Regions from separate parts of the Arthrobacter sp. 05L44 genome, predicted to be linked through region 2. Evidence: riboswitches for the same ligand, from Rfam matches in the RefSeq annotation. Region 2 holds a riboswitch; the other holds the start of a gene.
What was found. A riboswitch is a leader RNA that binds a small molecule or an ion and turns the genes downstream of it on or off. The one in region 2 is predicted to bind S-adenosylmethionine.
Positions count from the first base shown of each region.

Region 1: another riboswitch for S-adenosylmethionine. It lies ahead of acs (acetate--CoA ligase); the one in region 2 lies ahead of metX (homoserine O-acetyltransferase MetX).

Region 1 is NZ_JBFTNS010000003.1:258,585-261,829, reverse strand. Features, by position in the region: gene AC1DHY_RS10000 (MFS transporter) at 1-401, opposite strand, end outside; SAM riboswitch class I at 488-577, opposite strand; gene AC1DHY_RS09995 (CoA-binding protein) at 676-1,101, opposite strand; SAM riboswitch class I at 1,244-1,333, shown strand; gene acs (acetate--CoA ligase) at 1,341-3,245, shown strand, end outside.
Region 2 is NZ_JBFTNS010000008.1:23,247-26,491, reverse strand. Features, by position in the region: gene AC1DHY_RS13805 (MFS transporter) at 1-146, opposite strand, end outside; gene metX (homoserine O-acetyltransferase MetX) at 318-1,490, opposite strand; SAM riboswitch class IV at 1,502-1,617, opposite strand; gene AC1DHY_RS13795 (bifunctional o-acetylhomoserine/o-acetylserine sulfhydrylase) at 1,701-3,017, opposite strand; SAM riboswitch class IV at 3,078-3,193, opposite strand.

The sequences.
Region 1 (3,245 bases), on a different contig from region 2:
CATTCGGCCCCGTAGCCGATGCCCTGGACCACGCGCAGCAGGAGCAGGAGCGCCGGCGCCACCCAGCCGAGCTGGGCGTAGGTGGGCAGGAGCCCGATGGCCGTGGTCGCGAGCCCGGTCAGGAGCAGGGACGCCACGAGCACGCTCTTCCGGCCGATCCTGTCGCCGTAGTGCCCGCCCAGCACGCCGCCGATCGGCCGCGCGACGAAGCCGACGGCGTAGGTGGCGAAGGCTGCGATGGTGCCCACGAGCGGGGCGGCCGGGGCGAAGAACAGCGGGCCGAAGACGGTCGCTGCGGCCAGGCCGTACAGGACGAAGTCGTACCCCTCGATGGTGGTGCCGATGAAGCTGGCAACGGCCACCTTCCCGGTCATTTTCTGCGGGCGGGTTTCAGTACTCATATGCGGTCTCCTGGCGTATGCCGGGAAAGCGCTGCTTCCGGGATTCAAGCCGCGTGGGCCGCAAATCCGAGCGGAAGACGGCGCCTTCTCCATCGGTCCTGGCGGTAGCACCGTCCTCAATGAGGGGGTTGCTGCGGCGTCACAGAGCCAGATCTCTCAGCCGCTCGGGATGGTTACGAGTCCATCTCACACGGCAGGCGGCGAATACGGAAAAAGTCGGTCACATTTTGTAACCGACTCCCGTTGCGCCGTGCGGCAGGTGCTGGGTGCGCCGCTAGAGGCCTATCCGCCACCCCAGCCGGGCGGGGCACTCGTTGACCACGACGTCCAGTCCGGCGGCCGTGGCGCGTGAAACCGCGGCGTCATCGAAGACGCCCAGCTGCAGCCAGACGGCCTTGGCGCCGATGGCGATGGCCTCATCAATGACGGCGCCCACCTTCCCGGAGTTGACGAAGCAGTCCACGACGTCGATCGGGTGTTTCGCGGCGGGGATCTCCGCCAGGGACCGGTACCCAGTTTCCCCGTGGACGTCGTCGCCCGGGAGGTTGACGGGGATGATGTCCATGCCCATACGGTCGCGGACGTACAAGGAGACCTCAAAGGCCGACCGCCATTCATTGGTGGTCAGGCCCACCACCGCCCACGTGCCCTTGGTTCGCATAAGGCGCTCAATGACTGCCGGATCGTTAACGTGGACCATGCATTAACCCTACTCCTGCGCCCGGCGCGCACGATTGTCGAATAAATGACTGATTTTGATACCACATCAGGAGCGCCAGTGAATATTACAGCAACGTGTGGCTGGATTTTGCAGAATCGTGCATCTCGGTTCTAGTAGGTAGTGACCATCCCGAGCGGCTGAGGGACCTGGACCTATGAAGCCGCAGCAACCCCCGCCACGGCGAGGGTGCTACTGCCAGGACCGATGGAGTGCTGCACATGACCCCTGAAACCACGTCCACCCTGCCCGCTCCCGTCCGGGTCCCGGGCGCGGGCGCGGCGGCCACGCCCGAGCCGGATTCTGTGGCGTTCTGGGAAACCCAGGCGCTCCGTCTCGACTGGGCTCAGCCGGCCGCCGGCGAAACCAAACCCTGGCACACCGCCTACCGCCGGGTCCCGGCCGATCCCGCGGCCGGCCACGGCCCGGAGATCAGCTGGTTCGACGGCGGCAAGCTCAACGTCGCCTACAACTGCGTCGACCGCCATGTAGCGGCGGGACGCGGGGACAAGGTGGCCCTGTTCTTTGAGGGCGAGCCCGGCGACCGCCGCACTGTCACGTACGCCGAGTTGCAGCGCGAGGTGGCCAAGGCTGCCAATGCCCTGCTGGACCTCGGCATCGCCAAGGGCGACCGGGTGGTCATCTACCTGCCCGTGATCCCCGAGACCGTGATCATCACCCTGGCAGTGGCCCGCATCGGTGCCATCCATTCCCTGGTCTTCGGCGGGTTCTCCGCGGAGGCCCTGAGGTTCCGGGTGGAGGACACCGGCGCCAAGCTGCTGGTCACCACCGACGGCCAGTTCCGGCGGGGAGCTGCCGTCCCGGTTAAGGCCAACGCGGACGCCGCCGTCGCCGGCACGAACGCGATCGAACACGTCCTGGTGGTCAACCGGACCACCCCGGCCGGTGAGCTGGACACGGTCCCGATGACCGCGGGCCGCGACGTCTGGTGGCACGACGCCGTCGGCGCCGCGTCGGATGCCCACACCGCCGAGGCCTTCGACGCCGAGACGCCGCTGTTCATCATGTACACCTCGGGGACCACCGGGAAGCCGAAGGGCCTGGTCCACACCTCCGGGGGCTACCTCACCCAGGCGTCCTGGAGTTTCGAGCACCTCTTCAGCAACCCGGACCCTGCCCTCCGCGACCGGGATGTCCACTGGTGCACGGCGGACCTGGCCTGGGTTACGGCGCATACCTACGAGCTCTACGGCCCGCTCTCCAACGGCGCCACGCAGGTGATCTTCGAGGGCACCCCCAACACCCCGCACCCGGGCCGGCACTTTGAAATCATCGAACGCTACGGGGTGACGCAGTACTACACCGCGCCCACCCTGGTCCGGTCCCTGATGGGCTGGTTCCCCGAGGGTGTCCCGGACACGTACGACCTCTCCTCGATCCGCCTCCTCGGCACGGTGGGCGAGGCGATAAACCCCGAGGCTTGGCGCTGGTTCCGGGCCAACATCGGCGCCGGAACCGCCCCCGTGGTGGACACCTGGTGGCAGTCCGAGACCGGCGCCACCATCCTCTCGCCCGCCCCGACCGACTCCTCGTTCAAACCCGGCTGCGCGGCCCGCCCGCTGCCCGGCGTGAGCACCCGGATCGTCGACGACGCCGGCGCCACGGTTCCGCCGGGCGTGCAGGGCTTTATTGTGGTGGACTCCCCCGGCCCGGCGATCGCCCGGACCGTGTGGGGCAATCCGGCCCGCTACTACGACTCGTACTGGCGCCAGTACGCGCAGCAGGGCTGGTTCCTCGCCGGAGACGGTGCCAAGTACGACGACGACGGCGACATCTGGATCCTCGGGCGGGTGGACGACACCCTGAACGTTTCCGGCCATCTGCTCTCCACCATCGAAATCGAATCGGCCCTCGTGTCCCACCCGGACGTGGTGGAAGCCGGCGTCTGCCCGGTCGCCGACGCCAAAACCGGGCACGCCATCGTCGCATACGTGGTCCTCCGCGAGTCGGCAGCGATCCCCTCCCGCCGCTTAGCGTTCACGGAGGGAATCACCGCCGATTTGAAGGCGCATGTGGCGAAGGCGATCGGGCCGATCGCAAAGCCGCGAGACGTCGTCGTTGTGCCCGATGTCCCCAAGACCCGCAGCGGCAAGATCATGCGCCGG
Region 2 (3,245 bases):
ACCAGGGTGGCGGCGGAGGCGTAGAGGAAGAACTCATACCACTCCACCACCGTCCCTGCCATTGAGGCGGTGACGACCTTCTTTAGCCCGGACGTCTTGACGTCCGGTTCCTCTGCGCGCCGTGCGGCGGCGTTTTCCGTACTCATGCGAACTCCTTCGGCGTCATCTTCGACACCCTGTGGACCATTAAGTTGACAACGCGTGTGTGAGTTGGGACACACGGCGTCATTCTCCACGAGTATGGTCCCGGAACGCGGCAGGCTCAACAACTAATCGCGCAGAGGGCGTCTGCAAAAATGCACACGCTGAAGGGTGGGCTACGCGAAGAAGTCGCTCCGGAGCCGGTCCCCGAGCTGGCCGATCTCGGTCAGGAAGCCGTCGTGGCCGATCGGGGCCTCGATGACATGCAGCGGCACGTCCCCCGGCAGGGCCTCGGCGAGTTCCCGGGACTGGGCCGGGAAGTACAGCCGGTCCGAGTCCACGGCGGCCACGAAGAAGGCTGCCGTGGCGCGGGAAACGGCCTGCTCCAGGCTTCCCCGGCCGCGGGTGACGTCGTGGCTCATCAGCGCCTCCGTGATGGCGATATAGCTGTTGGCGTCGAAGCGGCGCACCAGCTTGTTGCCCTGGTGGTCCAGGTAGCTCTCAACCTGGTAGCGGCCGCGGCCAGCCAGCGACCCTGCGCCGAGCGGGGCCTCGGCGGCCTGGGCGTTCCGCCCGAAGCGCCCGTCGAGCTCGGCCGCGGAGCGGTAGGTGATGTGCGCGATCCGCCGGGCCAGCGCCAGGCCGGCGTCGGGCTCCGGACCGCCGTAGTAGTCCCCGCCCTTGAAGTTGGGGTCCTGCCGGATGGCCAGGGTCTGGGCCTGAGCGAAAGCGATCTGCTCGGCGGTGCTGCTGGCACCGACGGAAATCACGGCGCACCGACGCACCCGTTCCGGGTAGCTGACCGCCCATTCGAGTGCCCTGGCACCGCCGAGCGAACCGCCCAGCACGGCGTACCAGCTGTCGATCCCGAGAGCGTCGGCGAGCCGGGCCTCGGCCGCTGTGCTGTCCCGGAGGGTGACCAGCGGAAACCGCGAGCCCCAGGGCCGCCCGTCCGGCGCGGCGGTGGAGGGCCCGGTGGAGCCGTAGCAGCCGCCGAGGATGTTGATGGAGACGACGAAGTACTTGTCCGTGTCCACCGGCGCCCCGGGGCCGGCCAGCTGCTCCCACCACCCCGGTTCGGCCCCGGCGCCGCGGGTGACATGGGTGTCGCCGGTGAGGGCGTGCTGGATCAGCACCGCATTGGATGCGTCCGCATTGAGCGTCCCCCACGATTCGTAGGCGAGGGTGACGTCGGGAAGGGTGGCCCCGGATTCAAGGACCAGCGACCCCACCTGCACGAGCTGCACAGTGCCATCCGGGACAGTGCCATCCGGGTCAGCGCCGGCCGGTACAGCGCTGGCGGAGGATTGGTTTTCGGGTACACTCGTGCGGGTGACGGCAATCGTCATGTGAGGACCTAACTTCGCGCTTGCCCGCCGTCAGCTGACCGGCAGGCCAGGTCTTCACCCGGGGCACCCCGCCGCAGAAGGAGGGTTGCCGGCCAGCAAGCCGGGGCTGTCACTGGCACTCATGACCTGCCTTGATTCTACGAAAGCCGGCGGCGCCAGCGCGAAGATTGTGACGGCTGTGTGACAGCCAGACCCCGGCGCCGCCGCCCCTCAGGCGTCCTTCGCGGCCCGGAAACCGGCGTCGAGGTCGGCGAGGATGTCGTCGATGTGCTCGAGGCCCACCGAGAGCCGGACCAGCCCGGGATTGACGCCGGCCACCGCCTGCTGCTCCGGCGAGAGCTGGCTGTGGGTGGTCGACGCCGGGTGGATGACCAGGGAACGCACGTCACCGATGTTCGCCACGTGGGAGTGCAGTTCCAGGGCATCGACGAACCGCTTGCCGGCCTCCGCTCCCCCGGCGAGGTTGAAGGCGACGACGGCGCCGGTTCCCTTCGGCCCGTACTTGCGGCCGCGCTCGAACCAGGGGCTGGACGGCAGCCCGGCGTAGGCGACGGATTCGACGTCGTCCCTGGCCTCCAGCCATTCGGCCACGCGGGTGGCGTTGGCGACATGCCGCTCCACGCGCAGGCTCAGGGTTTCGATGCCCTGGGCGATCAGGAAGGCGTTGAACGGCGAGACGGCGGAGCCGAGATCGCGCAGCAGCTGGACGCGGGCCTTGAGGATATAGGACAGGTTCGCGCCCAGTGCCCCGTCCGCCCCCAGGTCCCGGGCGTAGACGAGGCCGTTGTAAGTGGGATCCGGGGTGTTGAAGCCCGGATAGCGGTCCGGGTCCTTGCCGAAGTCGAAGTTGCCGGAGTCGACGATCACGCCAGCGATCGCCGCACCGTGACCGCCGAGGTACTTGGTGGCCGAGTGGACCACAATGTCGGCACCCCATTCGATCGGACGGATCAGGTACGGCGTGGAAAGCGTGTTGTCCACGATCAGCGGGACGCCGGCCTGGTGGGCCACGTCCGCGATACCCTCGATGTCCAGCACGTCCTGGCGGGGGTTGGAGACCACCTCGCCGAAGAACAGTTTGGTATTCGGCCGCACGGCGTCCCGCCACTGGTCCAGATTGTCGGGGTCCTCGACGAAGGTTACTTCGATGCCGAACTTCTTCAGCGAGTGGGCCAGCAGGTTGTAAGTTCCGCCGTACAGGCTGGGACTGGCCACCACGTGGTCGCCTGCCTCGGCGATGTTGAGGATCGCGAAGGTCTCGGCGGCCTGGCCGGAACTGAGCAGGAGCGCCCCAAGGCCGCCTTCCAGGCTGGCCACCCGCTGTTCGACGGCGTCCTGGGTGGGGTTCCCGATCCGGGTGTAGATGGGCGCGAGTTCGGCGAGCGCGAAGCGGTTGGCGGCGCTTTCGGCGCTGGGGAAGACGAACGACGTCGTCTGGTAGATAGGCAGTGACCGGGCGCCGGTGGCAGCGTCCGGCTCCTGGCCGGCGTGGATCTGGCGGGTTTCAAAGGACCAGGCGTTGGACATCGGAGTGCTCCTTGTTACGGGCGCAGCCCGACTCCGGCCTCGGGGCCGGGACGGCGCTGGCAGCCGCGCTTGCCCGCCGGCGGGCGCCGGTGGGCCAGGTCTTCACCCGGGGCACCCCGCCGCGTTTGGAGGGTTGCCGGCCAGCAAGCCGGGGCTTGATGCTGGCGCTCATGACCTGGATTCAGTCTAGGAAGCGGTCCCGGCGGCAGGATAGGTTTGTGACGAAAA